DNA from 2 places in the Caproiciproducens sp. CPB-2 genome. Region 2 is predicted to be linked to the other one. Evidence: predicted binding sites of a transcription regulator. Region 2 holds the regulator's gene; the other holds the start of a gene.

Region 1 (11,204 bases), 710 kb from region 2:
AGATTTTCCGCATACGTATCCCCAAACTGCTGCTGCAGCGTGTGAAGGACGACGGCAGCCGCCTCGCTGTTGGCCGAGACCCCGCCGATATCGACGCGAACCTCTAAATTTTTCCTTCGACACACCGGGCGGAAAGCGAGGTCAAGCCTGTCCCTGCTCACGGTGCCGATATAGACGCCCTTTTCCCCCAGCTCGTCGAACCCCCTGCCCTCCGGACAGCCGCAGTAGGCGTAAGCGGTCCTTCCGCTGCGCAGGATTTCGGTGCGCATATGAATATGGCCGAGCGCAAGGTAATCCATGCCGCTGAAACGGATTCGGGAAGGGGTGATCGGGTTGTAATTGCTTGACTGGTTCTCGGCGACCAGGTCCCCGTGCAGGACGCAGATATTCAGCAGGTCGCCCCGGGGCGCGCCGATTTCGCCCAGCAAGGGTTCCGTGACATACGTTCCCGTAAATCCCGCGCCCCACACGCGCACGCCCTTCCCGGGCAGCTCAAAGCAGTCGAAGCCGGACTGAAAAATATGTACGTTTGCCGGCCAGTCCGGGTCGGCGTACGGGGAATCCAGAGAAACATAGTCGTGGTTTCCCGGCGCAACGGCGACCGCCGTTTCGGGAATTTCGGACAGCGCCCTTTTGACGGAACGGACCGTCGCGGCGTCCGTACCGGAGCTTTCAAAAAAATCCCCGGCGATCAGGAGCAGCTCCACGCCTTCCTCTTTGCAGAGGGAGACGATCCTGTCAAACGTCATCAGCATTTCTTCCCTGCGCTGGCCCGCTTTGCTTCCCAGCGAGGTAAGCTCCGCACCGAGGTGCAGGTCGGCACAGTGCAGTATTTTGATTTTATTCATTCCTTTACGCCCCCGGACAATCTTCTTTTAATTGTTTCCATTATATCAAAATCAGCAGGGGAAAGCAATTGCCGTACGGCTCCACAGACAGAGCAAAAGGCCCGTAAAACAGACGAAAAGGGCCGCCCGGGATCTTCCCCGGCCGGCCCTTTTGGTCTTCGCTTTTAGCGGATTTCTATTCTGTGGCTTTCGGGCACCACGGTTTCCACCTTCGGCATGCTCAGCTCCAGAATTCCGTCCTTGTACTCCGCGGAGATTTCATTGGCTTTGACATCGGAGATATCAAAGCTGCGGGAAAACGCGCCGTACCTGCGCTCCTTGCGAATGTAATTTTCCTTTTTCTCCTCGGTCTCATCCTTGTGCTCCGCGCTGACGGTCAGCCTGTCGCCCTCGATATCAATCTTGATATCTTCCTTCTTGAAGCCCGGCAGCTCCGCCTTCAGCAAATACTTGTCGCCATTATCGATCACATCCGTACGGAAAGCGGAAAAGCTCTGCGACAGATCGCCGAAGAAGTTTTTCTCCAGATTGTCGAAATAGCTGAACAAGTTGTTTTCCCTGCGTCCAAACGGCATTAAATCAAACATCATCAAAACCTCCATATATTGATTTTGTTCTCCGGAAGCCTTACTTCCTTTAACAATTCTTACTATATCCAATGATTGTGAAAAATAATCATATAAAATATGACCAAATTATTAATTTTAGCACTCTCGTTGTTAGAGTGCTAAAATTAATCAAAATTTCCGATTGGAACGGGGAAAATCCTGTTTCAGGAAAAAGAAAGACCGGCCCTCGGGCGACACGAAATCACCGAAAGGCCGGTCCTGACGGAGGAAGGATCAATCGGGGAACACAACTGCCAGAAACATTTTGAACGGCTGGGAAGCATAGACCGCGTGGGGCGTTTTCGCGGGCATGACGATGGTCTGTCCGGCTTTGAGAAGATGCTTTTCGGAACCGATGGTAATTTCGCCCTCTCCGTCCAGCGCAATGACCATCGCGTCGCCGTTCGACTCGTGGGAGCTGATCTCCTCCCCCTGGTCAAAAGCGAACAGCGTCAGGCTGACCGCCGGGTTCTGCGCCAGCGTCTTGCTGACGACCTGGCCCGGCTGATAGGTTACCAGCTCCGCCAGAGTGAGCGCGGTTGAAAAATCGATATTTTTAATATAATTTTTTTGCATACGGTACCTCCTATTTCAGCATGGCGGCCAGATCCTGTTCGGGTGTGGTGATCGGCATGATGTTGAATTTCTCTACCAGTATTTTAAACACATTGGGGGATACAAACGCGGGAAGCGTCGGGCCCAGGCGGATATTGGCAATGCCGAGCGACAGCAGGGTCAGCAGGATGCAGACCGCTTTCTGCTCATACCAGGAAAGCACGATGGACAGCGGCAGGTCGTTGACGCCGCAGCCGAAAGCCTCCGAAAGGGCGACCGCAACCTTGATCGCGGAGTAGGCGTCGTTGCACTGGCCCATATCCATGATGTGCGGCAGTCCGCCGAGCGTTCCCATGTCGAGGTCGTTGAAGCGGTACTTTCCGCACGCGCAGGTCAGAACGACAGAATCCGGCGGAGTAAGTTCCACCAGCTTGGTGTAATAGTTTCTGCCGGGCTTTGCGCCGTCGCATCCGCCGATGAGGAAAATGTGGCGCAGGACGCCGGATTTCACCGCCCCGATCACCTGGTCGGCAACCGACAGCACGGTGTTGTGGCCGAAGCCGGTCATCAGCTTTTCTCCGCCGTTGATGCCGGGCATATGCACGTCCTGCTCGTATCCGCCGAGCTCCAGCGCTTTTTCGATCACGATGCCGAAATCCTTTTTACCGTCCCCTTCGCCGATGTGGGGCATTTCGGGATAGCCGACCACCGCGGTCGTGTAAACCCTGTCGGCATAGGCCGGCATGGGGCGCATCAGGCAGTTTGTCGTAAACAGGAACGGCGCCGGGACATTGAGAAATTCCTTCTGCTGATTCTGCCACGCGGTACCGAAATTGCCTTTCAGGTGCGGATACTTTTTCAGTTCGGGATAACCGTGCGCGGGCAGCATTTCGCCGTGTGTATAAATGTTGATCCCTTTGTCCTTTGTCTGCTCCAGAAGCTGTTTCAGATCGGAAAGGTCGTGGCCGGAAACAACAATGAACGGGCCTTTCTCAATCGTATTGCTCACTTCGGTCGGCACGGGATTGCCGAACGACTCCGTATTGGCCCGATCCAGCAGGGCCATGCATTTCAGGTTCACCCGGCCGAACTCCATCACAAGCTCCAGAAGCCGGGGCAGGTCCTGCTCATAGTCGATCGTCGTCAGCCCCTTGTAGAACCAGCCGGTCACCTCGTTGTCGGTATAACCCAGCACATAGGCGTGATACGCGTACGCCGCCATTCCTCTCATACCGAGCAGAAGCAGGGATTTCAGCGAACGGATATCCTCGTCGTTGTTCCAAAGCTGTTTTAGATCAAGGTCGTCGGTGCCGCCGCATTTTGAGCCGCAGGCAGCGCAGCCGGGCGTCAGCGAATCCTTTTCCTTCCTGATTTCGGCGGTAAGCGCCTCAATCGCCTCATTGTCGAAATTCACGTTGGTAATGCACATAAACAGGCCGCGCAAAATCAGCTCATCCGATTTCCGGGTCCTTCCCGAATTCCCCGCCGCTTTGGCCAGGCCGACCAGCGCGCCGGTCAGCTCATCCTGAAAATCGGCGGTCACGCTGCTTTTGCCGCAGACCCCCATTTTGGTGCATCCGGTTCCTCCGGCGGTTTGTTCACACTGAAAACAAAACATCTTCCTTTTCCTCCTTTAATTAATTCTCTAATATTTCACCGTCGGTAGCGACGGTAACGACACGCCACGGGATCATTTTCCCGGAATTCTGCAGAGCGGTTTTCACATAGTTGACCATTCCGCCGCAGCAGGGCACTTCCATACGCACCACGGTGATACTTTGAATGTCGTTCAGGTTCAAAATATCCGTCAGCTTTTCACTGTAATCGACGTCGTCCAGTTTCGGGCAGCCGATCAACGTAATTTTATTTTTCATAAACTGATGGATATTCGCGCAGGCATAAGCCGTGCAGTCCGCGCAGACGACGATGTGCGCGTTTTCAAAATACGGGGCGTTCGGCGCGACCAGCTTCAGCTGGCACGGCCACTGGCGCAGCTCCGGGCGGGCGGCTGCCGGAGCCGCCGACTGGACCGGAGCCTCCGGTTGAACCGGGGCGGGCGCGCGGTCAAACGTCTTCATGCGCATGGACGGACATGCCCCGAAAGGAGGCTGGACCGCCTTCTGTTTCATTTTAGCGTCCACCATTTCCTGATCGTACTCCCCGGCTTCGCGCTCAATAATCTGGATCGCGCCGGTCGGGCATTCGGGGAGACAGTTTCCGAGTCCGTCACAGTAGCTGTCGCTGATCAGGGTTGCTTTTCCGTCTATCAGCTGCAAAGCGCCTTCATGGCAGGCGCTGACGCACAGTCCGCAGCCGTTGCATTTATCAGAATCAATCTGAACGATATGTCTTTTCATACATTGTTCCTCCATTTGTTTTGTTGGCCTCAGTATATCATTCAGCTTCCGCTATTTCGGTATCCACAGCTACAAAATTTAATTTTTTTGAAATTTTTTGACCGCAGAATATACGGAACCTGAAGAAATGTCCTATTGACCGCGCAGCATCTCCCTTTTCCGCAAAGCAAAACGGCCGGGAACGATATCGTTCCCGGCCGCTTTGCTTTGTTATGGTGAATGAACTTGTAATCAGAAGGTGACGTCTTCGCCATAATAGGCGCAGGTAAGCACTTTAAGCATATTGTCCGCGTCAGTCTCTCTCGGGTTGGAGCCCGTGCAGGGGTCGCCGACGGCGTTGACCGCGATTTCCTTGCAGTGCGCCTTGAAGTCTTCCTCGCTGACGCCGTTTGCCTGATAGGTCTGGGCAATATTGAGCTTTTTGTTCAGCTCGCGGACAGCTTCCACAAGGGAATTGGTCAGCTGTTTGTCCGTAACGCCCGGCAGGCCGACTTCCCTGGCAATCTGCGCGTATCTTTCCATGCAGACTCTGGAGTTGTACTGGATGACGTTCGGCAGCAGGATGGCGTTGCAGCAGCCGTGCGGAATATGGAACACCGCGCCGGTCTTATGGGCAAGGCTGTGCGAGATTCCCAGAAGGGCGTTGGAAAACGCCATACCGGCAAGGCACTGGGCGATGTGCATTTTGCCGCGCGCCTCGGCGTCGCCGTGGTAGGAATCAAGGATACTGTCAAAGATGCTGGAAATTGCCTTGAGCGCAAGCGCGTCGGAAAAGTCCGAACGGGCGGAGGCAACATAGGCTTCGATCGCATGGGTCAGGGCGTCCATGCCGGTATGCGCGGTCAGGGTTTTCGGCATGGTCATCGGGATATCGGAATCCAGAACCGCAATATCCGGCGTAATTTCAAAGTCGGCAAGAGGATATTTGATATCGGTGGAATAGTCCGTGATCACGGAGAAAGCCGTCACTTCCGAAGCGGTTCCGCTTGTGGAGGGGATGCCGACGAAAATTGCTTTCTTTCTGAGCTTCGGCATGGTGAAAGGATTCTTGATATCGTCAAAGGTTTTCTCCGGATATTCGTAGAACACCCACATCGCCTTTGCAGCGTCCATGGGGGAACCGCCGCCGATGGCAACGATCACGTCCGGCTCAAACTCGCGCATGGCCTTGGCGCCGTCGTATACTCTTTCGATAGACGGGTCCGGCTCGACACCGTCATAGATAAAGGTCTGCAGGCCGGCGTCCTTCAAAACATCGTCCAGCTTCTGCAGAAACCCGGTTTTTCTCATGGAATGGCCGCCGGTCACAATAAAAGCTTTCTGATAGCCCTTCAGATTTTTCAGCTCGCTGATTGCGTTCGGTCCGAAGTAGATGTCTCTTGGTAAGGTGAATCGTGCCATAAATGTTCCTCCTAAATTCATTTTTTATTCATAATTGTTAAAAGTATAACAATCTTTGTTTGATTATTATCATATCACTTCATTCCACAATTTTCAAGGTGTTTTATTCATTTTATTTAGTATGATTTCCCTGTTGGATTTTTATGTAACTCCAGATAAAAAAGCCGTTTTCCGCCCTCTTGTTCGCAAAACAGCTTTCCGGCAACTCCATTTCAGTTTGCGAAAAAAACACGTTCCTCCCCCGCCGAAGGCGGGGGAGGAACGCAACCTTGTTGCAGAATCAGCTGGAAATGCTGTAATTATCCTCGCGGAAAATACTCCTGACAGGGAGTCCCTGAGAAATAAGCAGATAATCCCGACTACTTTTCACTTAGATCCCATAAAGTTTGATATAATTTCAAATAGGTCGATGCGCTGTCGCTGTTTAAGGAAAGCTGCTGTTTATACTTTTCCAAAACCGCATCCAGCACATTTGCACCGCTTCCGTCCTTGGCAAAACAAAGCATATTTTGTCCATCGGTAGCAGAGAAATTGGTTGTTGGATCATCCATCAGCTGATTCCCTATCAAAGCTTTTCCCAATTGTTTTGACTCTTCATTTTTATTCAGCCAGAGTTCCCTTGTCATTTGGCTGTATTCCTCTTCGCTGATTTGATTGATATTATATTTGGAAACCACTTCTTCCGGCGTAGAATCAAAGATCAGGTACTTTTGATTCTGAGCCGTCTGTGAAGTCTTGCCCTTTTCGTTTGAAGAATACTTCCAGACCGGGGAAGCTGTCACTGAATTTATCTGCATAGGATAACAACTCCTTTTCCAAAAATCCGAGCCGACTTTTTCCGCTCGTCCAAAATGAAACAGTCATTAAGTATAGTGCTTCCTTATCATTGACTGTTCTTTATTCTCATAATAAAACTTATGAATATAATTGTCAAACTTAATAACATAATCGAATTATTTTACATAAAAAACCGGACTGCTGAAAAACAGTCCGGTTGCCGGTTCATCAATCAGGAGGACACTGACTCGTCGTAAAGGCGGCAGGAAACGAAATGTCCCGGGGACACTTCGCGGAGCTGCGGCGTATATCCGTCGCACTCGTCCGTTTTTTTGAAGCAGCGCGAGCAGAAGCGGCACCCCTCGGGGGGATTGATCGGGCTCGGCACGTCGCCGGTCAGGATAATGCGCTGCTTGGATTTTGTCGGGCCAATAAACGGAATCGCGGAAAGCAGAGCCTGCGTATAAGGATGGAGCGGGTTGGAATACAGTTCCTTCTTCGGCGCGACTTCCATTAGCTTTCCCAGATACATCACGCCCACACGGTCACTGATATGCTTCACGACGTTCAGGCCGTGTGCAATAAACAGATAGGTCAGGCCGAATTCTGCCTTCAGTTCATCCAGAAGGTTCAGAACCTGTGCCTGAATCGAAACGTCCAGCGCGGAAACCGGCTCGTCGCACACGATCAGCTTCGGCTGTACGGCGAGAGCGCGCGCAATGCCGACACGCTGACGCTGTCCGCCGGAAAACTCATGCGGGTAGCGGTTCCTCTGATGGTTGGCCAGTCCGACACAGTTCAGAAGATAAGTGACCCTTTTTTCAATCTCATTGCCGGGGAGCAGCTTGTTGATTTTGATCGGCTCCGCAATGATATCGCCGATCGTCATTCTCGGGTTTAACGAAGCATAGGGGTCCTGGAAAATCAGCTGGATATCCTTGCAGAATCCGCGGCGCTTTTCTTCGGACAGCTTGGTCAGGTCGGTGCCTTCAAAAATAATCTGTCCGCGCGTAGGGGTATAAAGATTGACCAGCATTTTGCCGATCGTGGTTTTCCCGCAGCCGGATTCGCCGACAAGTCCGAAGGCCTCGCCCTTATGAATGGCAAACGACACGTCGTCCACCGCTTTCAGGACGCTGGTCGGGCGGCCGAAAAAGTCGTTTTCCAGATTAAAATACTTGGCCAGATTTTTCACTTCTACCAATACTTCACTCATGCTTTTCCGCCTCCTCTGTTTCCGTTCCGTAAAGGAAGCAGCGCACCTTATGGCCATCCCTTTCAACCAGTGCCGGCATCTTTTCGCGGCAGCAGTCCATGCACTGGTCACAGCGGTCGGAGAAAGCGCAGCCGGACGGCATTTTCAGCGGATTCGGCACCATGCCCTTAATCATATAGAGCGGTTCGCTGCTCTCGTCCTCCAGTCTGGGAATGGAACGGAGCAGGCCGAGCGTATAGGGATGCATCGTCTCTTCAAACAGTGTTTTCACATCCGCTTCCTCAACAATTTTCCCGCAGTACATCACGATGACGCGGTCGGCGGCCTCCGACACCACGCCAAGGTCATGGGTGATCAGCAGGACGGCCATGTTGAATTTTTCGCGCATGTGATAAAGCAGGTCGAGAATCTGCGCCTGAATCGTCACGTCCAGCGCGGTGGTCGGTTCGTCGGCGATCAGCAGCTCCGGGCGGCACGCGAGCGCCATGGCGGTCATGACCCTCTGGCGCATCCCGCCGCTCATCTGGTGCGGGTAATCCCTGGCGCGCTCCGCCGGGGAAGGAATGCCCACGATGTCGAGCATATGGACGGCGCGTTCCCACGCCTCTTTTTTGGATAGCTTCATATGCGTCATGATGCTCTCCATGATCTGGTCCTTAATGCGGTATACGGGGTTGAGCGAAGTCATCGGCTCCTGGAAGATCATAGAGATCTGGTCTCCGCGGATCGCCTGCATTTCCGACTTGCTCTTTTTCAGGAGGTCCTCGCCCTTGAACAGGATTTCTCCCCCCGTCACCCTGCCCGGCTCCTGCACAAGGCCCATGACGGAAAGCGACGTTACGCTCTTTCCGGAGCCGGACTCTCCCACGATCGCCAGGATTTCGCCTTTATTTAATGAGAAGCTGATATCGTCCACGGCGTTGACGGTGCCATGTTTCAGCTGAAATTCCGTTTTTAAATGGTTTACTTCAAGCAACATAAAACTTCACCGCCTCTAATTCTTTCTATATTTCGGGTCGAGCGCGTCGCGCAGACCGTCGCCCAGCAGATTGAACGCCAGAACCGTCAGGGTAATGGCAATGCCCGGGAAAATGAGCGTGTAGGGCGCGGTGAAGATAAAGCCCCTCGCTCTGCCTAACATATCGCCCCACTCAGCCGCCGGCGGCTGCACGCCGAGGCCCAGAAAGCCCAGAGCGGCGGTGTCAAGAACCGCGGTGGAAATTCCCAGCGTCGCCCTGACCACAATGGAGGAAAGCACATTCGGAAGAATATGCTTGAAAATAATGCGGCTGTTTTTGTTTCCGATGACCCTGGCCGCCTGCACATAGTCGTTTTCTTTGACGGACAGGATACAGCCGCGCACAATGCGCGCGTATTCGGGGATAGAAACCAGACCGATGGCGATAACCGCCTTATCGATGCCCTTGCCCAGTGCCGCCATAAAGGCGATGGCCAGCAAAATGGAGGGGATGGCGAGCATCATGTCCATAAAGCGCATGATGACGGTATCCGTCTTTCCTCCTTTGTACCCGGCAATGGAGCCCAGCACGACGCCGACCGTCAGGGAAATGGCGACCGCGCTCAGGCCGACGGTAAGGGAAATGCGCGTACCGGCAATGATCCTGCTGAAAATATCGCGGCCAAGCTGGTCGGTTCCGAACCAGTGCTCGGCGTTCGGCTGAATAAAGCTCTTGGTCATATCCGATAAATTCGGATCGTACGGCATAATCAGCGGCCCGAAGATTGCCAGCAGCGCGAGGAACCCAATGACAATGAGGCCCGTAATCGCCGCTTTGTCCTCACAAAGCGATTCCCACATCTCTTTTAACTGGGATTCCGGTTTTTCGAGAACGACGGCTGCCTGTGATGAGGATTCTGTTTGCGGCTGCTCTGCTTTTTTCTGTGTCATAACAAGCTAACCTTCTTTCTTGGAAAATTTGATGCGGGGATCAATAAACGCGTAAACAACGTCTACGACAAGATTGATGAGCACGAAGATGCACGCAATCAGAAGCACGACTCCCTGTACGACGGGGAAGTCGGATTTCAGAATGCATTCCACAGTATAATTGCCGATACCCGGCCAGGAAAACACGGTTTCCGTCAAAACCGCTCCGCCCAGAAGGGAGCCGAGCTGAAGACCGATGACCGTTGTGACGGGGATCATCGCGTTGCGCAGCGCATGGTGGGAAATCACCTTGCCTTCGGACACGCCCTTTGCCCGCGCCGTACGGATGTAATCCTGATTGAGCGTTTCCAGCATGCTGGAACGGGTCATCCTGGTAATAATCGCCATGGAGTACATGCCGAGCGCCAGCGCCGGAAGGATCAAATGCCTGAGCACGTCGACAAAAGCCTCCGTATCCCCGATGGCAAGCGTGTCGATCAGGTAGAAGCCCGAAGCCGCCATGGGCTGCAGAAGCGGGTCGATCCGGCCGCCGGAGGGCAGGATATGCCATACGCCCGCAAACAGGATGATCAGCAGAATACCCAGCCAGAAGATCGGCATGGAAACACCGATCAGAGCGAGCACCATTCCCGCGTGGTCAAAGAAGGAATTCTTTTTCACCGCGGAAACAACGCCGATGATGATGCCGAAAAGGGACGCGAAAATAATAGCGGCAAGCGCAAGCTCGATTGTGGCCGGGAAGCGCGAGAAAATTTCCTGTGTAACAGGCGTTTTTGTGTAGTACGAGGTCCCAAGGTCGCCGGTGACGGCGCCTTTGATGAAGTTAAAGAACTGGATATAAAGCGGGGCGTCCAAACCGTTTGCCGCGCGCCACGCGTTGGCGGCTTCCACCGTAGCGTGCTGCCCCAGAACGATCGGGGCCGGGTCCGGTGAAAAAACCCGCATGATTAAGAACACAATGACCGAAACTCCCAGCAGCACGGGAATCAGCATCAATATGCGCTTGACGATATACTTGAACATTTACAACAACCTTTCGTTGTATCATAACAAACAAGATGCCGGAAGTCGTATTGAACAACCTCCGGCAATCCATAGAATCCTTTCAAACAGAGATCTGCGTTTTGTTTACAAACACCAGTTTAGCTCTTGGAAACACCGGAAAGGAATACAACACCGGTCATGTGGTAGTAGAAATCCTTTACGTTGCTTCTGTAGCCGCAAAGAGTCTTGCCATGGGAAATCGGGAGCCACACGGCTTCTTCGGCAGCTTTCTTTTCAAGATCCGTATAAATCTTGTTGCGCTCGTCGCCGGCCTTCGTGGCAAGTCCTTTCGCAATCATCGCTTTGAAGTCGGCATTGTCATAGCGGGCAACGTTCATGGTCGGGTCTTTGTCGGCCATCAGGTTCATGAAGTTATCCGGGTCGCCGTTGTCGCCCGTCCAGCCGTAGAAGCAGACATCGTAATCGCCTGCCTTGACCTTCTCTTTGTAGGTGGTCCAGTCATAAGCGTCGATGGTGGCTTCCACGCCC
Region 2 (11,204 bases):
TCTGACCCGGCGGGGCCAATATTCATGAATTCTTCTTTATTTTTATCAAGCCGTATGATATACTGATTTTATATGCAAAATCTATAATTGATTTTCTGCGATATTTCAGAGGTGACTTTATGAGTAATATTCTGACCGCCTTTTTCGGCAATTACAGCAAACGCGAGCTGAAGCGCATTCAGCCAGTCTGTGATGCCGTTCTGGCACTGGAGGACAAGTATAAAGGGATGTCCAACGAAGAGCTGATCGCCCAGACCCCCGCGCTGAAGGAGCGCCTGTCGAACGGGGAAACGCTCGACGGCATCCTGCCGGACGCCTTCGCGGTCTGCCGCGAGGCCTCGGACCGCGTTCTGGGGATGCGCCACTTCCCGGTGCAGATCATCGGCGGGATCGTGCTTCACCAGGGCCGCATCAGCGAAATGAAGACCGGCGAAGGAAAAACGCTGGTCGCCACCCTTCCGGCCTACCTGAACGCCCTGTCCGGAAAAGGCGTTCATGTTGTAACCGTCAACGACTACCTTGCCCGCCGCGACTCCGAATGGATGGGCAAAATCTACCGCTTTCTGGGCCTGAGCGTCGGCCTGATCGTACACGATCTGGAAAACGACGAGCGCAAGAAGGCGTACAACGCCGACATCACCTACGGCACAAACAACGAGTACGGCTTCGACTACCTGCGCGACAACATGGTCATTTACAAGGAAAACAAAGTGCAGCGCGGCCACAACTTCGCCATCGTCGACGAAGTGGACTCCATCCTCATCGACGAGGCCCGCACCCCGCTGATCATTTCCGGCCAGGGCGACAAGTCCACGGAGCTTTACAATGTGGCCGACCACTTCGCGCAGACCCTGAAAATGGTGAAGGTCGCGGAGCTGAACGACAAAGAGGACAACGACGAGCTGTACAAGGGCGCCGATTATATTGTGGACGAAAAGGCAAAGACCGCCACGCTGACGCAGTCCGGCGTGAAGAAGGCCGAAGCCTATTTCAAGCTTGACAACCTGACCGACGCCGACAACATCACGATCCAGCACCACATCAACCAGGCGATCAAGGCGCGCGGCGTCATGCAGAAGGATATCGACTACGTCGTCAAGGACGGCGAGGTCATCATCGTCGACGAGTTCACCGGCCGCCTGATGTACGGCCGCCGCTACAACGAGGGCCTGCACCAGGCGATTGAGGCCAAGGAAGGCGTAAAGGTCGCGCATGAAAGCAAAACGCTCGCCACGATCACCTTCCAGAATTTCTTCCGGTTATACGACAAGCTTTCCGGTATGACCGGCACCGCCATGACGGAAGAGGAAGAATTCCGTGAAATCTACAAGCTGGACGTCGTCGAGGTCCCGACCAACAAGCCGATGGTCCGCAAGGACTTCCCGGATGTTGTCTATAAGACGGAGAAAGCGAAATTCAACGCGGTCATCGAGGATATCATCGAGCATCACGAAAAGGGGCAGCCGGTTCTGGTCGGCACCATTTCCATTGAAAAGTCGGAAGAGCTCAGCGCGCTGCTGTGCCGCCGCGGCGTCAGGCACGAAGTGCTGAACGCGAAATACCACGACAAGGAAGCGGAAATCGTCGCGCAGGCCGGCCACAAGGGCGCCGTCACCATCGCCACCAATATGGCCGGACGCGGCACCGACATTGTGCTGGGCGGCAACAGCGAATATATGGCGAAGTCCGAAATGCGCCGCCTGCAGTTCTCGGAAGAACTCATCAGCGAATCCACCGCCTACTCCGAGACAGCGGATGAAGAAATTTTAAACGCCCGCAAGACCTTTGCGGAGCTGGATGAAAAATACAAGGCTCAGATCAAACAGGAAGCGGAAGAGGTCAAAGCCGCCGGCGGCCTTTACATCATCGGTACGGAGCGCCACGAATCCCGCCGTATCGACAACCAGCTGCGCGGACGTTCCGGCCGTCAGGGCGACCCCGGTATGAGCCGTTTCTACATTTCGCTGGAAGACGATCTCATGCGTCTGTTCGGCGGCGAGCGCATCAATAACCTGATGGAACGCCTGAATGTGGATGAGAACACCCCGATCGAAAACAAAATGCTCAGCAATACCATTGAGGGCGCCCAGCGCAAGATCGAAGGCCGCAACTTCGGCATCCGCAAGAACGTCCTCCAGTTCGACGACGTTATGAGCCGCCAGCGTGAAATCATCTACGGCCAGCGCGACCAGGTGCTGAACGGAGAAAATATCAAGGACCAGATCATCAAGATGATCGAGCAGGCCATCGAGTCCCAGGTCCACCAGTACATGCCCGAAACCGCGCTGCACGACGACTGGAATTTCCAGGGCCTGCGCGACCACTACATGGGCTGGCTGCTCACCCCGGAGGATCTTGTTTACACCAAGGAAGAGATCGAAAAGCTGGAGCCCGATTATGTCAAGAACGAGCTGATCGAAAAGGCGAAAGCGCTGTACGAAAAACGCGAGCAGCAGTTCGGCGAGGAAATCGCCCGCGAGCTTGAGCGCGTCATTCTTCTGAAAAACGTCGACTCCGAGTGGATGGATCATATCGACGCCATGGAAGAGCTGCAGAAGGGCATCCGCCTGCGCGCTTACGGCCAGCACGACCCGGTGGTCGAGTACCGTCTGGAAGGCTTTGACATGTTCGACGCGATGATCGCGACCATCCGCGAAAACACCGCGCGCATGATGCTCACCGTCCAGCTCCGTTCCGCGGAAGAACCGAAGCGCGAGCAGGTCGCCACGCCGACCATGAGCAGCGGCGGCGACGGCAGCGACACGAACCGCACCATACGTAAAGGCAAGAAGCCGGGCCGCAACGACCCGTGCCCGTGCGGCAGCGGCAAAAAATATAAAAAATGCTGCGGCAGGGATGAATAATCCAGCCCCGCTCAAAATAGAAACAGCATGGAGTCCGGCTGAACTCCATGCTGTTTTCTATTTGGATGTTTTCATTCCCCCACGTCCGGAAGTGAGGGTTTTGATCAGGTCGAACACGTAATTGCTGCCCCGGCTGACGAGGATTCCCGTCAGGATGCTGCCGACAAGCGGAACCGAGGTTTTCATCCCCACCATGGCCAGCATGTCGACCCCGTAGGCGACGGAAACGAATACGCCCAGCAGGATGGAAAAGACCATTTCCCATTTCAGGACCCCTTTGACAAAGAACTGGTTGATATAGGTAATGACCCCTTCCACAATGACCGCCAGAAAAAACAAGCCGAAATACTCCATATGACCGCCCTCCTCATCTGACCGCCGCGGCGTGTTTCGCCGCAGCCCGATTTCCCTTTGCCTGTTCCAATTCTATGCGGGAAATCCGCCGTTCAATACAGAGTCCGAAAGTTTTGACTCCCGGTGAGGGACCATGCGGTCGGGAAGCGGACCTTCCGGTCAGGAAGCGCCTACGGTGATGTTCACAGGCAGTTATTCCTGGGGGAACTCCCTCCGTCGCGCCGGGCGCGCCGCCTCCCTCTAAGAGGGAGGCAGGGGGTTAGGCAATAAGCAGGCCGACAAAAAGGGCCCGCCGCCTGGCAGGCCCCTGATAATTTTATTCGCCGAACATATCCTTGATCTTATCGATAAAATTCTTACGCTTCTGATAGTTCTTTTCCTCAGCGACATTGTCGAACTCCTGCAGGATTTCCTTCTGCCGCTGGGTCAGGTTTTTCGGCACCTCAATCGTCATGCGCACGAACTGGTCGCCGCGCCCGTGCCCGCCGATCCGGGGGATGCCCTTGCCCTTCAGCTTAAATACGTCGCCGGGCTGTGTGCCCTCGCGCACATGGTAGCTGACGCGGCCGTCGATGGTCGGCACGACGACCTCCGCGCCGAGCGCCGCCTGGGTATAGGTAATCGGCACCTCGCACCAGATGTCGTTGCCGCGACGCTCAAAAATGGGATGGGGCCGCACATTGACATACACGCGCAGATCTCCGCCCGGGCCGCCGTTGGTTCCGGCGTTTCCCTGTCCGCTTACGCTGAGAATCTGCTCGTTGTCGATCCCGGCGGGGACGTTGACCTCAATCGTTTTCTGCCGGCGTATCCGTCCGGTCCCGCCGCAGGTTCCGCAGGGGTTGTCGATCACCTTTCCGGTCCCGCCGCAGCGGTCGCAGCTTCTGCTGGTCTGTACCACGCCGAACGGTGTGCGCTGGCTGATGCGCACTTGTCCCGTTCCGCCGCAGTTCGGGCAGGTTTTGGCGGAGGTCCCCTTCTTTGCGCCGGTGCCGCCGCAGTCGCTGCAGGTATCTATCTTCTGGTAGGATATATTTTTGCGGCAGCCCTTTGCCGCTTCCTCAAAGCTTATGTTTACCGTCGCCTCGGTGTCGCTGCCGCGCCGCGGCGCGTTTGGGCTGGCGGAACGGCCTCCAAAGCCGCCGCCGAAACCGCCGCCGAAAAAGCTGTTGAATATGTCGCCCAGATCAATGTCGCCGGTAAAGGGGCTTCCTCCGCCCGTACCGCCGCCGAAGTTGGGATCGACGCCCGCGTGGCCGAACTGGTCGTAGCGCGCTTTTTTATCCTTATCGGAAAGCACCTCGTATGCTTCGTTTACCTCTTTGAATTTTGCCTCGGCTGTCTTGTCCCCCGGGTTTAAATCCGGGTGATACTGCTTCGCAAGCTTACGGTAAGCCTTTTTGATCTCTTCGTCCGTGGCATTTTTCGGCACGCCCATTACTTCATAATAATCCCTTTTATCAGCCAAACCAAATCACTCCTAAAATAATGAAAAATGAATAAATGAAGGAGGAAGAGTCCCTTGGCGTTCCTTCAAAATGCATTTTATTGTTATTGCTGAAATTGCCGCTCAACCCATGATTGCCAGCTCCCCCAAACGAAGAGCTGGCCACCACAGTCATTCATCTTTCATGAATCGTTATTCATTGTAAAAAGCAAGCCGGAGATTACTTTTTGTTGTCGTCGTTTACATCCTTGTACTCCGCGTCGTACACGTTGCCGCCGTTCGCGTCCTGCGGCGGTACGGGCTGGCCGTCTGCCGGCTGCTGCGGCGCCGCATTCTTGTAGAGCTTTTCACTGACCGCGTACATCGCCTTCTGCAGTTCTTCCGACTTTGCCTTCATATCGTCGACATTGCCTGCGGAGATGGCCTCTTTCAGGGAAGCGACCTTTGCGTTCAGGTCGGTCTTGTCGGACTCGTCGATCTTGTCGCCGTTATCCTTGATCAGCTTTTCAACCGCGTAGCACATATTCTCGGCTTCGTTCTTCTGGTCGACTTCCTCACGGTGTTTCTTATCCTCCGCCGCGAATTTCTCGGCTTCCTGAACAGCCTTGTTGATGTCGTCCTTGCTCATGTTGGAGCTGGAGGAAATCGTGATCTTCTGCTCCTTGCCGGTGCCCATATCCTTGGCGGATACGTTGACGATACCGTTGGCGTCTATATCAAAGGTAACCTCGATCTGGGGGATTCCGCGCGGTGCCGGGGCAATGCCGTCCAGCTTGAACAGGCCGAGCTGCTTGTTGTCGCGGGCGAATTCGCGCTCGCCCTGCAGGACGTTGACCTCAACCTGGGTCTGGCCGTCCGCCGCGGTGGAGAAGATCTGGCTCTTCTTGGTCGGGATGGTGGTGTTGCGCTCGATGATCTTCGTCATGACGCCGCCCATGGTCTCTACGCCGAGGGACAGCGGAGTAACGTCCAGAAGCAACAGGCCTTCGACCTCGCCGCCCAGCACGCCGGCCTGAATCGCCGCGCCGATGGCGACGCACTCGTCCGGATTGATGCCCTTGAACGGGTCTTTTCCCGTAAAGCCCTTGACAGCGTCCTGCACGGCGGGGATTCTGGAGGAACCGCCGACCAGCAGGACCTTGTTGATCTGCTCGATCTTCAAGCCGGAATCGGAAAGCGCCTGGCGGACCGGGCCCATTGTCTTTTCCACAAGGTCCGCGGTCAGCTCGTTGAACTTCGCCCTGGTCAGGGTCAGGTCAAGGTGCTTCGGGCCGGAGGCGTCCGCCGTGATGAACGGCAGGTTGATGGAGCTGGAGGTCATGCCGGAAAGCTCGATCTTCGCTTTTTCGGCCGCTTCCTTCAGCCTCTGCATCGCCATCTTGTCGCCGGAAAGGTCGATGCCGGTTTCCGCCTTGAAGGAAGAAGTCATCCAGTCCATGACGCGCTTGTCGAAGTCGTCGCCGCCAAGGCGGTTGTTGCCCGCGGTGGCCAGAACCTCCTGCACGCCGTCGCCCATTTCAATAATGGAAACGTCGAATGTACCGCCGCCAAGGTCGTAAACCATGATCTTCTGGTCCTCGCCCTTGTCGATGCCGTAGGAAAGCGCGGCAGCCGTCGGTTCGTTGATGATACGCTTTACATCAAGCCCGGCAATCTTACCGGCGTCCTTTGTCGCCTGGCGCTGTGCGTCGGTAAAATACGCCGGGACGGTGATCACCGCGGAAGTGACCTTTTCTCCCAGATAGGCTTCCGCGTCGCCCTTCAGCTTCTGAAGGATCATTGCGGAAATTTCCTGGGGAGTATAGCTTTTCCCGTCGATATTGACCTTATAGTTGGAACCCATTTCTCTTTTTATGGAAGAGACGGTGCGGTCCGGATTGGTAATCGCCTGACGTTTCGCGACCTGACCGATCATACGCTCGCCCGTTTTTGAAAAAGCAACAACGGAAGGGGTGGTTCTGGCGCCTTCTGCGTTCGCAATGACGACCGGCTCGCCGCCCTCGATCACCGCAACGCAGGAATTGGTAGTGCCTAAGTCTATGCCTATTGTCTTTGACATACTGTTTACCTCCAAAAAAATAAGTTTAAAATTGAAGAATCAATCTATGAAGAATTTTGAAAATTACCTGAAATCAGCCAAATCAGTTCGCGACCTGCACCATCGCGTGGCGCACGATCTTATCCCCGATTTTGTATCCCTTCTGGAACACCTGCACGACGGTGTTTTCCCCGGCGTTTTCGTCCTCCACATGGGAAACCGCGTTGTGAAGATCCGGATTAAAGATTTCCCCGGCCTCTCCCATCTCGGTTACGCCGAGCTTTGCGAGCGCCCCTTTCAGCTGCACGCCGACCATTTCAACCCCCTTGCGAAGGTCCTCCACGGTGCAGTCCTGCTGCTTCAGCGCCCGTTCAAGGTTATCCGCCACGGGTAAAAACTCCGTGACCGCAGCGGCGGTCGCGTCGGCGTATACCGCCGTTTTTTCGCGTTCCGTCCGTTTGCGGTAGTTATCGTATTCCGCGGCCGTGCGGAGCAAAAGCTCTTTTTGCTTTTTCAGCTCCTCCTGTGCCTGTTCCAGCCGAGCCTGCGCGTCGTCCTTCGGTTTTTCCTGTCCGGCCGGATTTTCCGCCGCCGCAGCCTCCCCGGCGCGGGCTTTTTCCGCCTTAGAGGTTTCCTCCGGCTTGCCCGCAGAGGCTTTTTCGGGCGTTCCGGAAGCTTTCGCCTGCTTTTTATCCACTTGCTCTTTTTGGTTTTTTTCCAAAACAGTGACCCCTTTCTATTCCATATCCAATAGCTCCGTCAGCATTCTTCCGACGGAGCCGGAGAGATATTCAATATTGGAAATGACCTTCCCGTAATTCATGCGCGTAGGGCCGATAATGGCGATCGCGCCCGCGTCCCTGCCGCCGACCGAGTACCGGGAGACCACCACGCTGGATTCGCTCAGCTCGGGCCGTTTGCTTTCCTGACCGATCAGCACCTTCATGCTGTTGGTCTGCTGCATCAGAAGGCGGGAAAGCTCCTGCGGCCGGGAGAGGAAATCCATAATGCGGCGGATGCCCGCCTGCCCCAGCTCGTTGCAGAACAAAAGGTTCATTTCCCCGTCCAGGCAGACCCCCGTCTGCATGGTGTCCTGCGCCACGTCCAGCACCGCCATCAGCGCGTCGCTCATCAGCATCGTCATGTTTCCCAGGGACGCGGCAAGGGACTGGATGTACGCCGGCGTAATGGTGGAAACCGGCAACCCGACCAGCTTTTCGTTCAGCACCCTGAAAAACACGCGCAGGATTTCGGGGGTAATATCGAAATCGCAGTGGAAAACGCGGCTTTTCATGGTGCCCGCGGAGGTCATCAGAATGGCCATCGCGGTCCTTCGGCTGGTCTGCACAAACTGAATGGCGCGGATGTCCGCCGAGCTTCCGCTCGGCGTGGTGGAAACGGCCGCGAACCGGGTCATTCCCGCCAGCGCCCGCGCAACGCCGTCCAGCAGCTTTTCGGGGTCGTACGCGCTCGGCAGCAGCAGGCTGTCGATATAGCGCTGCTCTTCCCTGGAAACCGGATGCTTTTTCATCAGCGTGTCGATATAAACGCGGTAGCCCTTGTGGGAAGGAATCCTTCCCGCGGAGGTGTGCGGCTGCTCCAGCAGCCCCATTTCCGCAAGGTCGCTCATTTCATTGCGCACCGTCGCGGAGGACACGGTGAAATCAAGGGTGTCGCAAAGCGCCTTGGAACCCACCGGTTCGCCGGTCGCGACATATAAATCAACGACAGCCGCCAGAATTTTCTGTTTCCGTTCGCTTAACTCCAACCCTCTCACCTCGCCTTTTTATATTTTAGCACTCTAATAGTTCGAGTGCTAAATCTAATTAATAATTTACCATTACTTTACCCCATTGTCAATATAGTATTTGTAAACTCTTTGTGAAATCGTAAATTTCTGTTCTTTCGGCAGGCGGAGGACCGCCGCTTTCCATTTTTCAAGAGTTATGATAGAATAATTTCATATCAAACAACCCTGATTTTGATTGGAAATGGAGACACGATGGAACAGAATGCATTCGGCGGCAAATACGCCCGCCTGATCAAAGATCTGGAGCCGGACTGTGAAAAATGCAGCGGCCTGTGCTGTGTGGCGCTGTACTGCGCAAAAACGGACGGTTTTCCGGCCGATAAAGGCGCCGGAACGCCCTGCCAATATTTAGCGCCTGATTTCCGCTGCGGGATTCACGCCGATTTGAAAGAAAGAAAAATGAGCGGCTGCCTTGCTTACGAATGCCTGGGAGCGGGACAGAAAACGACACAAATTGATTCCTCCGGCGGAGACTGGAAGGCAGACCCCGGTCGGGCGGAAACGATCTTTCAGACCTTTTCCGTCCTTTTTCAGCTCCACCAGATTTTATGGTACCTCATAGAAGCGGCTTCCCTGACCTCGGACGAAAAGACGGCGGCAGCCGTTGACGCTCTTATCAGGGAAAATCAGCAAATGACCCGATTGCCCCACGGCAGCCTTTTGAAGCCGGGCATTGCCGGACACAAATCAAAAGCGGACAATCTATTGAAAAAAATCATCGGGAGCATTTCGGCTGAAGGCCCTGCATCACGCCAAAAGGCCGACTTTTTGGGAAAAAACTTCAGGAAAGCGGACCTTGACCGAAAAGATTTCAGCATGTCGCTCCTGATAGCAGCCGACCTGGAAGGCTGCAGTTTAGACAGAACTGTTTTTTTAGGGGCCGACCTCCGCGACGCAAACCTGAAAAATACCGATTTAAGCAGGAGTGTTTTTCTGACACAAATGCAGATAAACTCCGCAAAGGGCAACAGAAATACCAGGCTTCCCGCCGGGCTGCGCCGCCCGTCGGCATGGTAGCGCGCTGTTTGTAAATCCGTTCAGAGCCGGCCGCCAATATAACGAAAAACACGGAAACGCCCGCCGCTGCTCCGTGTTTTTTCTTACCGAATATTCACCCGCTGTACAAAATTTCCGCCGTCAGCAGGTTGGAAACCAGAAATCCCCGCGGCGTAAAGCGGAACCCGCCGTCTTTGCAGACGGTCAGCCCGCCCTTTTCATAAAGCTTCGCCGCTTTCAGCATCCGCGCGGGAAGCCCCGTGCCGAACCGCGCGCGGCAGCCTTCGTCCGTCAACCCTTCCGTCAGGCGCAGGGCGAGCATGGCGTATTCCTCAAACCCGCCGCCGTCCCCGTCCGGCACGGGCTCTCCGCCGTTCAGAAACGCCGAAAGGCTTCTCGGATAACAGAACCGTTTCCCCTCCATGAACGAATGCGCCGCCGGTCCGATCCCCAGATATTCCTCACAGCGCCAGTATTTCAGGTTGTGGCGGCTCTCAAAGCCCGGTTTCGCGAAATTGGAGATTTCGTACTGGTGAAACCCGCGCTTTTCCAGCTCCTCGTAGGCGAACAGATAGAGGTCGCCCGCCTCGTCGTCGTCCGGAACGCACAGCGTTTCCTTCTTTTTTCCGTAAACCGTATCCGGCTCGATTTTCAACAGATAGGCGGAAAGATGTTGAATCCCCGCGTCCGCGCAGAAATCAATCGAGCGCAGAAGGCTTTCCCTCGTTTGCTTCTGGACGGCAAGCATCAGGTCGAGGGAGAGATTGTCAAAACCCGCGTCCTGTGCGTAAGCGACCGTTTTTTTCGCCTGTGCGGCGGTGTGCCGCCGGCCCAGAAGCGAAAGCTCGTCCCCGTTTGCGGACTGCAGGCCGACCGACAGGCGGTTTGCCCCCGCCGCGCGGATTTCCCGCAAAAAGCCGCGCAGATCCTCCGCGGGATTGACCTCCACGGTAATTTCCGCGCCGTCCAGCCCAAAGCATTCCCTTGCGCGCGCAAGGATCGCGGACAGCCGCTCCGCGCCGAGCAGGTTCGGGGTGCCGCCGCCGAAGTACAGCGTGTCGGCCCTCCGCCCGTACCGCCCCGCGTACGACCCGAGCGCCGAGAGCACCCGCCGGGTGTACCGGTCCATTTTCTCCCCGTCGGCTGGCAGGGAATAAAAGTCGCAGTACGGGCATTTGCCGTCGCAGAACGGCACATGGAGATAAAGGCCGAAAGGCTTTTCGTTATTCATCCAGCTTCAGCACACTCATAAACGCCTCCTGCGGCACCTCCACCGTGCCGAGCTGGCGCATGCGCTTCTTGCCTTCCTTCTGTTTTTCCAGCAGCTTCTTTTTGCGCGTGATATCTCCGCCGTAGCACTTGGCCAGAACATCCTTGCGCATGGCCTTGACCGTTTCGCGCGCGATGATCCTGCCGCCTACGCAGGCCTGGATCGGCACCTCAAAAAGCTGGCGCGGGATTTTCTCCGACAGCTTCTCCGCCATCTTGCGCGCGCGCGGATACGCCTTGTCGGCGTGGATAATAAAGGAAAGCGCGTCCACCACGTCGCCGTTGAGCATGATGTCCAGCTTGACGAGGCTGCTCTTTTTGTATCCGCTCAGCTCATAGTCAAACGAGGCGTAGCCGCGGGTACGGGATTTCAGCGCGTCGAAAAAGTCGTAGATGATCTCGTTCAGCGGCAGCTCGTAATGGATG

The links. The regulator HrcA, encoded in region 2, represses chaperone genes, less so after heat shock. The targets are predictions, from matches to a motif close to TGTTAGCACTCNNNNNNNNNGAGTGCTAACA.
Region 1: VXK30_RS12715 (Hsp20/alpha crystallin family protein) is a predicted target of HrcA. The motif match lies at 1,551-1,581, and genes of this name have one in related genera.

Annotation. Positions count from the first base shown of each region.
Region 1 covers NZ_CP142860.1:2,561,582-2,572,785, forward strand. The annotation lists gene VXK30_RS12710 (metallophosphoesterase family protein) at 1-848, opposite strand, end outside; gene VXK30_RS12715 (Hsp20/alpha crystallin family protein) at 1,013-1,438, opposite strand; gene VXK30_RS12720 (cupin domain-containing protein) at 1,691-2,032, opposite strand; gene hcp (hydroxylamine reductase) at 2,043-3,629, opposite strand; gene VXK30_RS12730 (4Fe-4S binding protein) at 3,649-4,368, opposite strand; gene VXK30_RS12735 (iron-containing alcohol dehydrogenase) at 4,600-5,769, opposite strand; gene VXK30_RS12740 (hypothetical protein) at 6,129-6,566, opposite strand; gene VXK30_RS12745 (ABC transporter ATP-binding protein) at 6,779-7,762, opposite strand; gene VXK30_RS12750 (ABC transporter ATP-binding protein) at 7,755-8,741, opposite strand; gene nikC (nickel transporter permease) at 8,757-9,671, opposite strand; gene VXK30_RS12760 (ABC transporter permease) at 9,678-10,694, opposite strand; gene VXK30_RS12765 (ABC transporter substrate-binding protein) at 10,814-11,204, opposite strand, start outside.
Region 2 covers NZ_CP142860.1:3,267,122-3,278,325, forward strand. The annotation lists gene secA (preprotein translocase subunit SecA) at 120-2,864, shown strand; gene VXK30_RS16280 (hypothetical protein) at 2,922-3,218, opposite strand; gene dnaJ (molecular chaperone DnaJ) at 3,535-4,686, opposite strand; gene dnaK (molecular chaperone DnaK) at 4,886-6,724, opposite strand; gene grpE (nucleotide exchange factor GrpE) at 6,807-7,424, opposite strand; gene hrcA (heat-inducible transcriptional repressor HrcA) at 7,440-8,471, opposite strand; gene VXK30_RS16305 (pentapeptide repeat-containing protein) at 8,706-9,530, shown strand; gene hemW (radical SAM family heme chaperone HemW) at 9,625-10,740, opposite strand; gene lepA (translation elongation factor 4) at 10,733-11,204, opposite strand, start outside.